DNA from 2 places in the Paenibacillus sp. FSL H8-0048 genome. Region 2 is predicted to be linked to the other one. Evidence: a T-box and tRNA genes for the amino acid it is inferred to sense, from the RefSeq annotation. Region 2 holds a T-box; the other holds one or more tRNA genes.
The links. A T-box is a leader RNA that pairs with one kind of tRNA and senses whether it is charged. The one in region 2 lies ahead of NSU18_RS26860 (valine--tRNA ligase), so its partner is inferred to be a tRNA-Val.
Positions count from the first base shown of each region.

Region 1 (5,349 bases), 4.7 Mb from region 2:
GTTGCCCTATTTGTGATCTTGCCATGTTTATTTTATATAAAGGCGGGCTCTCTAATGCAACGAAATCCAATGTGTATTACGCCGTTTGGGAAGCAACTAAAAAGGGAACGGACAACGCTGCTGATTTCACAGCAAAGGGATTCACTGCAAAAATCGGAAGTCAGAGTATCACTGTAAGCATTACTCCGATTGCGGACGTATCCGTGGAAGCCGAAAAAGGGAACATCTGCATGATGAGACTTGAGGAAGGTTCCAACTCTCATTATGTCATTGTGGACGGGCATGACTCCTCCGCTTCCGGTTTTGATAAATACCTGGTATGTGATCCGGATGGCGGTGTTCAGAAGACCTTGACAAAGACCATGCAAAAAAGAGGGTTCACGGTAAGTGCATCTGTAATTACTGAGAGATATAAGCTTAGTTAAGGAAGTCATGGGAGCAGCTTGATCGCTGTAGATTCATACTGTCATTAATAGAGGCTGTGTGGGCATGTGCTCATGCAGTCTTTTTTTTGTTTCTTACTCCGCCTAACATGGTAAAGTTTAGGTAAAAAGCATCTGGGAGGGCATGATGAGAAAAACGATAATGGTAATGTTGTTCTTGTTCATATTGACAGCTTGTGCGGATTCCAAAGACGGGTTAACCACCAAAGATTTAGCCGTCCAAAAGGTGAACGATTCTAAAGCCATTGTTGGGTATGGAATGAGCCGTGCGGAAGCGGAAGAGGTACTTGGTGAAGGGGATGATAAGAGTATTGCGAATTCCGTCATGTACAGCTCTGGTGTAAGGGTTATGTACCGTGAGGATAAAGTGGCAGGTATTACTCTGTCAGAGGAATCGAAAGATACGTATGAAACCACTGGCGGTTTTAAAATTGGCATGTCCAAAGATGACTTCAAAAAAATATACGGCGATCAATATCTGATGGATATGGAGCGCAATCTGGATTATGCTTACGATTCCATCAACAAGCGTTACTTGCATGATAAAGAATGGGCAGCAAAGGCTGAAGATGATTCGAAAATATATGTAATTTCAGGTCTGTTCAACGGTAAAGGTGTAGCAGACGGCATTGCATTAGTGGATAAGCGAATGGCGATAACTTACAGGTAAATGGGAGGGCTGAAGATAAAAAATGGGCTTGCATGTTTCATAGATATTTAAGGGGACAGAATAGCAATATATGGGGCACAAAAGGCTGGCTTCGTTTACAATGAGTGGTTCTGCCATGATATAATCAATGTATATGATTGGAGTGATAATCGTGGAATTACTCGACGCACGGAATGACTTTATCTTCAAGAAAATCTTCGGCAGTGAGAATAACAAGGATGTTCTGCTGGCCTTCCTCAATAGTACCTTCATGGAAGCCGGCGAACCCCCGCTTACAGAAATTATATTAATGAATCCGTACACAGATAAGGATGCTCCAGCTGAGAAACAGTCAATCCTTGATATCAAGGCCAAGACGGCAGAGGGCAAACGGATTAACATCGAAATGCAGCTGTTCAATCCATACAATATGGAGAAGCGGACACTTTTCTACTGGAGCGAGATGTATTACCACCAAATTCAAAAAGGTGACGATTACAGCCAATTGAAGAAGTGTGTGACGATCAATATTCTGAACTATTCCTGCCTGCCGAATGACCGTCATCATAATGTGTTTCACCTTCGGGAAGACCACACTGGGATTCAGTTGAATAACGATCTGGAAATTCATGTAATGGAATTAACAAAGCTCGAGGAGCAGGCCGTCCCATTAACTGGTGGTCTGATCAACTGGTTATTATTCCTGAAGGGTGTTGAACAACCAAACTGGGAGGTGCTGACCATGAATGAACCGATGTTGAAAAAAGCAATGGATACGCTGGAGTTCCTGAGTCAGGATGCCGCTACAAGGATGGAGTATGAAGCCCGGATGAAGTATTTGCGGGATGAGGCGTCGCGGATGAATGGTGCTAGGGCTGAGGGGCGAGCTGAAGGACGAGCAGAGGGTGAACGAAAAAAGGCAGAGGCAATGGTGCGTGAACTTCTTGCACTTGGAGTAGAAACCTCCATTATTGTTAGAGCCTCAGGCCTCCCTGAGGAAGAAGTTTTAATCTTGAAATCATAAACGGGTAGACACTGACCATGAAGTAACCGATGCTGCAAAAGCAAATATAAAAATAGCTTGCCATTCCCTCACGTCCTGTGTTATTATAAATTTCGTTGCAGGACGGTAGCTCAGCGGGAGAGCACTATCTTGACAGGGTAGGGGTCATGGGTTCGAACCCCATCCGTCCTATATGCAGAAGGCCTTGATATTCAAGGCCTTCTTTCTTTTTAGAAACACGAAAAACAAACAGAGAAGCTATTGACGTTTGGCAGCAGATGACTTTATGTGTCTAATGCAATGTTATAGTTTCTTTTTTTATGGATATTTAAAGAGTGACAAAAACCCACGACACCCCATCCGTAGTATATTACAATAATAGCGCTTGTCTGGAAGTTCCTTAACCAACAACATAAAAGGTGAAATTCTATCATGATCGTAACGTTACATGAAGCGGAGCGCCCTGGGGTGAGTCTAAAATATGTGGTGATTTTTATGAAGCAAGGCGAAGATTGGGTGCTTGTGCGGCAGCGTGAGCGGTCCACCTGGGAATTTGCCGGGGGGCATATTGAGGCGGGGGAGAGCCCCGGGGAAGCTGCGGTAAGAGAGCTCTATGAAGAGACAGGCGCCGAAGATTATGAGCTGCATCCGCTATGCATCTATTCGGTCAGCAGTGATGAGCTGGGAGAGAGCTACGGAATGTTGTATTATGCAGATGTCAAAAGGTTCGGAGCTATGCCCCCGTTCGAAATGGCGGAGCTTCGAAGCTTCAGCGAGCTGCCGCAGGCGGTGACCTACCCGGGGATCTACCCCACGCTATATGCGAGAGTATGTGAATATGTGAAGCATCTGTGAATCAATCTTAATCGTATTTCTGGTAGAATAGACACACGATTGGCTGAAAGGAGGCCCAGCTCATGAGTAATGAGATTACGAGGTTTAAGCGTCTTGGCGACTACCTGAGATCACGGCGGGACCGTCTGCAGCCAGCAGCTGCAGGCATCAAGGAAACGAACAGTCAGCGCAGAACGCCAGGTCTGCGGCGGGAGGAGGTTGCGGTTCTGGCCGGCCTCAGCAGCACTTATTATACATGGCTGGAGCAGGGCAGGGAGGTTACCGCTTCCAGAGAGGTCATGGAGAGTCTCAGTCAGGCGCTGCGGTTGTCGGCAGATGAGCGCAAGCACCTGTTTGAGCTTTGGAATCCTGGCTTGCCGGATACACTTGCTTCTATAGATACGGTCAATCCGGAGCTGAACCCGCAGTGGCGGGATATTATCCGCCAATTGACTTATCCGTCTTTTATAACGAATGAGCGGTCTGAGGTGCTGGCCTGGAATGATAAAGCGAGTGAAGTGCTAAGTGATTTCGGAGGTCTGTCTGCTTCAGAGCGCATTATGATGCGTCTTCTGTTCCTGGATCTGGAGCTGCGCCGCCGGATGCTGAACTGGGAGGAGTTCGCCCTACATTCAGTAGGTGTGTACAGAACCTATTATGACTTGAACCTGCATGATCCCTGGCACAAGGAGATGGTCGATCAGCTCTTGGAGGACAGTGCAGATTTCGCCGGGATGTGGAAGCAGCACAATATTCAGGGCAAAAGGGTCAACCGTGTGGTCATAGAGAGCCTTGGTACAAGTCAGCCTGTCGTATACGATATCAATTCGATGGCAAATCTGGCGGATCACCCGGGCCTGCATATTTGTATCTATACCCCTGTTATGACGTAGCAGACGATTCTGTGAGGGACATACCCCATACGTTTTCCGCTGCTCCCTGGTAATGATCTTACTAGTATGAACGTACTGTGGCTGCTCCATGGCAGGACGGTTAGAATAAGACATGTTCGAAAGATCTATTACAGGGACAGAGGGAGGCAACCATATGCATACAAGAATACTCGGTAACGAAGGGCTGAGCGTATCAGCTCTGGGACTCGGAACGATGATGATGCCTGATAATGAAGAGTCTGTAAGAACCATTCATGGTGCGCTTGATCTGGGCGTAACTCTGCTGGACACAGCGGATATCTATGGAGCCTTCGAGCAGCAGCGCTTCGGCGGCAATGAACGGCTTCTCGGACGGGCGCTTAAGGGCCGGAGAGATCAGGCGGTGATTGCGACCAAATTCGGCATTACGCATACTCAGGGAACCAAGGGAGATCCGGCCTATATCAAAAAATCCGTAGATGCCAGCCTCTATCAACTCGGCACAGATTATATCGATCTGTACTATCAGCACCGTCCTGATCCGAACACCCCAATTGAGGAAACCGCCGGTACCCTGGCTGACCTCGTCAAGGAAGGGAAGATCCGCTTTATCGGCTTATCCGAGGCCTCGCCTGAATTGATCCGCCGGGCACACGCGGTGCATCCGTTGACCGCCCTGCAGACAGAGTATTCACTCTGGAGCAGGGAGGTGGAGGATGAGATTCTGCCGCTGGTCAAGGAGCTGGGCATCGGCTTCGTTCCTTATAGCCCGCTGGGCCGCGGTTTTCTGACTGGACAGATCAAGAGCTTCGATGATCTGCCGGAGGATGATTACCGCCGCCATTACCCGCGGTTCCAGGGAGAGAACTTCACCCGGAACCTGGAGGTCGTCTCGTTGATCGGGCAGATGGCAGCCGAGAAGGGCTGCGCCCCGGCACAGCTTGCTCTGGCCTGGCTTCTAGCACAAGGAGAGCGGATTGTACCGATCCCCGGCACGAAGCGGCTGGAGCGGTTACAAGAGAACCTCGGAGCGCTTCAGGTTACATTGACGGCAGAGGATCTCGCACGGATTGAGCGGATATCCCCGCAAGGAATTGCAGCCGGAGCACGTTACCCCGGCCAGAACTAAGTTATCACACAGAGCGGACAGCTGCTGTGCATCCATTCCTATTTTTTTCCCGGAGCGTTTTTGCCTGCGCCGCTTGCTTTAGTGAGCGGTATGCGGGAAGAACGCTTTTTTAATCCATCCCCATCCGCTCCAGCTCCTCTTCGATCCGCTGCACCTCTATCCGCTCAAACAGTAATTTAAGCTCCAATATAGGCTGCCCTGCAAGGATGGATACCGGGTGCCATACAGGCTGTTCTATGGATAGGAAGCCTCTAATCTTCTCGCAGGAGAAAGGAATGAACGGGTTCAGCAGGTTTGCCAGGTTGGCAATAATCTGAACACAGGTGTACAGCGTGTTGCCCCCGGCAGCAGGATCATGCTTGATTTGGAGCCAAGGCTGCTGTTCATCGAAATATTTGTTGGCCTGGCGGATATGCGAG
Region 1 is NZ_JBBODF010000001.1:1,451,426-1,456,774, reverse strand. Features, by position in the region: gene NSU18_RS06435 (hypothetical protein) at 1-425, shown strand, start outside; gene NSU18_RS06430 (hypothetical protein) at 571-1,113, shown strand; gene NSU18_RS06425 (Rpn family recombination-promoting nuclease/putative transposase) at 1,262-2,116, shown strand; tRNA gene NSU18_RS06420 (tRNA-Val) at 2,216-2,287, shown strand; gene NSU18_RS06415 (NUDIX hydrolase) at 2,528-2,950, shown strand; gene NSU18_RS06410 (helix-turn-helix transcriptional regulator) at 3,013-3,822, shown strand; gene NSU18_RS06405 (aldo/keto reductase) at 3,977-4,930, shown strand; gene metG (methionine--tRNA ligase) at 5,040-5,349, opposite strand, start outside.
Region 1: it encodes a tRNA-Val, which carries the amino acid that the T-box ahead of NSU18_RS26860 (valine--tRNA ligase) is inferred to sense. The anticodon was not compared.

Region 2 (5,349 bases):
GTCAAAAAGGCGCAGGTCGAGCCCTTGCCGTTCGTCCCGGCCACATGAATGAACTTAAGCTTACGGTGCGGATGTCCCAGCTTCTCCATTAGAAGCTCTATCCGCTCCAGGCCCGGCCGGATTCCAAAAGGAATCAGACTGTTGATCCAGTCTACCGCTTCTGTATAAGAACTTAAGGGAGCGGCAGCGCCGCTCCGGGTGATCTCTTCCATGTCTGTTATCCTCTCAGCTCTGCAATACGGGCCAGCACTTTCTCGCGTCTGTCGGAATAATCCGCCTGCTTCGCCCGTTCTTCTTCGATGACTTTCGCCGGAGCTTTGGCTACAAAGCCCTGATTACTGAGCTTCTTTTCCACACGCTCCACTTCGCTGTTCAGGGTCTGGACTTCTTTCTCCAGACGGATAATCTCCTGATCGATATCGATCAGACCGGACAGCGGCAGGAGCAGCTCCGCTCCGGTAACCACGGCGGACATCATTTTATCCGGCGTCTGCGGCGCAAGGCCTGCTTCGAAAGAAGAGGTGTTGCAGAAGCGCCCGATGTAATTGTCGTTGCGGGAAATAATGTCCAGGGTGTCCTGGCTGCCGGCCTTAATGATCAGCTCAACCTTCTTGCTCATTGGCGCATTCACTTCCGCACGGATACCGCGAACAGCCCGGATGATATCCATCAGCAGGTTCATCTCTGATACCGCCTGCGGATTCTCAAGCGCCGCATCGTACTTCGGCCATTCGGCCAGCGTGATCGATTCTCCTTCATGCGGCAGATGCTGCCAGATCTCCTCCGTAATGAACGGCATGAACGGGTGAATCAGGCGCAGTGTACGGTCCAGCACGTAAGCCAGAACAGACTGGGTCTTGGCCTTGGCGGCTGCGTCCGCTCCGTACAGTGAGAGCTTGGCGAATTCGATATACCAGTCGCACAGATCATCCCAGATGAAGTTGTAGAGCAGGCGTCCGGTCTCGCCGAACTCATACGAGTCAATTAGACGCGTAATATCGCGGGAAGTTTCGTTCAGGCGGTGCAGAATCCAGCGGTCTGCTGTGCCAAGCTCACCTGTAATGTCAATATCTTCAAAGGCTACGCCTTCCAGATTCATCAGCGCGAACCGGGAGGCATTCCAGATCTTGTTGGCAAAATTGCGCGCCTGCTCTACCTTTTCCATCCGGAACCGCAGATCCTGGCCCGCTGTACTGCCGGTAGTAATCATATAGCGCATGGCGTCAGCGCCGTACTGCTCGATAACATCCAGCGGATCGATACCGTTGCCCAGCGACTTGGACATCTTGCGTCCTTCGGCATCGCGTACGAGTCCATGCATCAGCACATCCGAGAACGGCTTCTGTCCTGTGAATTCCATGGCTGAGAAAATCATGCGCGCTACCCAGAAGTAAATGATATCGTAGCCGGTAACCAGTACGTTGTTCGGATAGTAACGCTGATAGTCACTGCTCTCCCCGTCAGGCCAGCCTAAGGTAGCGAACGGCCAGAGGTTGGAGCTGAACCAGGTATCCAGAACATCCTCATCCTGCTTCAGGTCGGACAGCCCGCTGATACGGCGTGCTTCTTCCTCGTCGTGCGCAACTACAAGCTCCCCGGTAGATTCGGAGTACCAGGCCGGAATCCGGTGACCCCACCACAATTGGCGGGAGATACACCAGTCGCGGACATTCTCGATCCAGTTCAGGTACGTCTTCTCGAAGCGGTCGGGCACGAAGTGGACCCCGTCACCGTCCTTCTGTGCAGCGATGGCTGCTTCTGCCAGCGGCTGCATTTTGACGAACCACTGGGTGGACAGATAAGGCTCTACAACAGCCCCGGAACGCTCACTGTGCCCAACCTGGTGTACATGATCCTCAATGGAGATCAGCACGCCTTGCTCCTTCAGGTCGGCTACGATGGCCTTACGGCAGTCGCTGCGGTCCATTCCCTGATAAGCGCCCGCTTCCTCATTCATCACTCCGCCTTCATCCATTACATTGATCTGCGGAAGGTTATGGCGGACACCCATCTCGAAGTCGTTCGGATCATGCGCCGGTGTAATCTTAACCGCACCGCTGCCGAACTCCTTATCTACGTAATCATCAGCAATAACCGGGATCTCCCTGCCAATAATCGGCAGAATCAGCGCCTGGCCAATCAGATGCTTGTAACGGTCATCCTCCGGGTGTACGGCTACGGCTGTATCGCCCAGCATCGTCTCAGGACGCGTGGTAGCCACCGTGATATGGCCGCTGCCATCCTTAAGCGGATAACGCAGATGGTACAGATGCCCGTTCACTTCCTTGTATTCTACCTCGATATCCGACAGCGCTGTACGGGCAGCCGGGTCCCAGTTAATAATCCGCTTGCCGCGATAGATCAGACCCTTCTGGTACAGCTCCACAAATACCTTGCTTACCGCCTTCTTCATTCCATCATCAAAGGTAAAGCGTTCGCGGGAGTAATCGAGGGACAGGCCCATCTTGGCCCACTGGTCATGAATAGTCTTGGCATACTGGTCTTTCCAGTCCCATACCTGCTCCAGGAACTTCTCGCGTCCCAGATCATGGCGGGAGATTCCCTGCTGACGCAGCTTCTGCTCTACCTTGGTCTGTGTAGCTATCCCTGCATGGTCCGTACCCGGCAGCCATAGGGTATCATAGCCCTGCATCCGCTTGGTGCGGATCAGCACATCCTGAAGCGTGAAATCCAGCGCGTGTCCGATATGCAGCATTCCTGTTACATTCGGCGGCGGAATCACGATGCTGTAAGGCTCCGCATCCGGACGCTTGCCGGCTTCGAAGAAGCCCTTCTCCATCCAGTAAGCATACCATTTCTTCTCTGCCGCTCCCGGATCATATGTAGTCGGCATATCGCTCTGCTTGTGATTAGCTGAAGCGGTAGCTTCTGCCGCATCCTGCCCGTTCGGCAGCTCTGCTGCTGCATTGTTGTTATCAGCCATTGTGAACCCTCCACTGTTAAATGTATTGAGTAGCTAGCGGTTTTTCGAGAATACAAAAAGGCCCTTCGTCTCAAAGGACGAAAGGCCATTCTTTCGCGGTACCACCTTTGTTTCGCGCCAATAAAAAATAAACCACTGCCTTAAGTTCCCTTGCAGGTTCCCAAAGCTTAGCGCGACACTCATGCAGGGTAACGGCTGCAACCGGCCGCATCCTAACCGGTCTTCATGATGAAGACAAGCTCAGAAGGGCAACTCCGGGGCGACTTCGGGGGCTGCATCCTGCGGAAATTCACACCAATGATAATCCCGCTCTCTGAAGGGCTGACCGCCTACTCTTCCCGTTCCCAGTCTTTATGCTAGTTATTACTTAGTTCAATAATACATTCAGTGTTATCCCTAGTCAACCAGCATATACACAAAGGGCGCGCAGCAGACGTACCTTGGCGCTTACTCCCCGCTCCAGATCACTTGAACCACGTTGAAGCCCTGGCGGCTGCCCGTTCCGGGAGCCCCGTCCACGGTAACAGCAAACGTGCTGCCTGCATCAATAATCTGGAAGGCGGCCGCAGAGACTTCTTCCGATTTGGAAGTGGCGCCCTTTTGCGCAAAATAGTCCTTGTACGTATTGCCGAGCGTCTCCAGTCCTTGCTTGGTGGTGTAGCTAAAGGTAGCTGACGGCTTGCCGGTCGCCGAGCCTTCGATCAGATCAAATATCTTCGCGTCCGCCGGAAGCGGGAAGTCCGCCGGCAGACTCTTCGGCCGCTTCACAGAATCGGCTGGTGTTCCTGCGGACGAGCCGCCGGAGGAGACAGCCGGAGCAGCCGCATCACCGATGATGACCCGGCTGGTCGCAGCATCGTAAGTGACAGCGGTGTTCAGCGCTTCGCCGATGGAGCGTACAGGCAGATAAGTGATGCCGTTGTAGGTAATCGGGGCGAGGGTTTTGCCGTTGCCGTCTTTGGGCGTATATGCCTGACCGTTTACGACGATCCCGATTTTGTTGTTCAGGAGCGCCTTGATCTCCTGCAGATTGCTGGCGGCGTAGACACCGGCCGAGACTGTGAGCGTCAAGCTTAGTGCGGCCGCAGTGGCTGCCACTTTTCTCTTCATGTGAGTTATCATCCTTCCAGAAGTGGTGTACCAGCGCATAGCTGCCTGAATGTGTAATGTATGTAGGCCGGTATTGACTATTACCCCGGCTTAAGCGTTTTGTAAACCAGAAGCGGAAATCATACACAGAAACAGGAACAGCCCCATCCGTAAGGCAAGGGCTGTTCCTGTTAAGCCTGAATTCTCCGCACATCATCAATCTCAAGGGATGTATAGTACCTGTCCCTCTTCTACAATCTGACCGGACAGCCGGTTGTACATGGTCAGCTCCCGGGTGCTTAGCTGGTATTTCTCGGCTATGGTGTCCAGCGTCTCTTCCCGCTGCACAATGCAGAGCCTTACCTTGCGGAACAGCTCCGTCCCGCCCATGCCGCCGATGAACCGGCTCTTCCACGCTGTGTCATTGCCGGCCTCAGGAACAGCCTCCGCTACAGAGTCTAAATTGCCCGACAGCAGCTCCTCCTGCTCTCTGTTGGCACGGCTTGCGCTGAGCAGCGAGGAGAAGGTGAGCGGCTCCTGCTCGGCGGCTCCCGGTTCTTTTTTGCTGCCAAGGGCAACCTTGAGATCCTGCTTCTCCTCAGGGGGAGTCAGAGATTCCGCAGACAGGAAGACTTCATTGTCTGTGGCCTGGATCTCCTCTGCCGCCTCGCCTTCTTCGTTCCCGGCAAACAGCGCAGCAGCATCATTGGCAGCGGAGGTTAGCACCGGCTCCGGCTGCGCGGCGGAATGAAGCTTCGCATTGCCCCAATGATCCACTGTGTTCAAGGCGGCGGTGCCTGCCGGAGAAGCCGTATCCAGGCTATGTGTCCTTGCTCTGGGTTCCTTGTCCTTCAGGGGTGGAGAGAGATAGGCGGCGGGCTGGGTGTACGTAGTCTCTTCAGCATACAGAGGTTGGACTACAGCCTCAGCCGGGTTAGCGTAGCTCTGATCTTCTTCAGAGCCCTCGGCTGCCCCCTCGCCATAGGTCCAGAGCGAATTCTCATACAGGGTATCATTCTCCGGACTGCGGAATTTCTCCTCAGAGGCATTACCGTCTCCTGCCTCCGGCGAATAGGCTACCGTATATTCCTCCTGCTGCCAGGCCGGCTGTGCATCTGCACTTCCGATTCCGCGCAGCGAGAGCACACCGGTAATGTTAACGGTTCGCATCGTCAGCAGATCAATATCGAAATTCTCGATCTCCACCCCTATGTCATCAAGTGAGCTGACCCGGGTCAGCGGAACAGTGATTTCAACAGGAATTGCATGCTCCAGACGCTGTGTAAGGTCATCCTCCCCCCGGTAGAGTCCGGTGA
Region 2 is NZ_JBBODF010000001.1:6,183,566-6,188,914, reverse strand. Features, by position in the region: gene NSU18_RS26865 (bifunctional folylpolyglutamate synthase/dihydrofolate synthase) at 1-212, opposite strand, end outside; gene NSU18_RS26860 (valine--tRNA ligase) at 218-2,854, opposite strand; T-box leader at 3,015-3,299, opposite strand; gene NSU18_RS26855 (stalk domain-containing protein) at 3,392-4,054, opposite strand; gene NSU18_RS26850 (LysM peptidoglycan-binding domain-containing protein) at 4,256-5,349, opposite strand, start outside.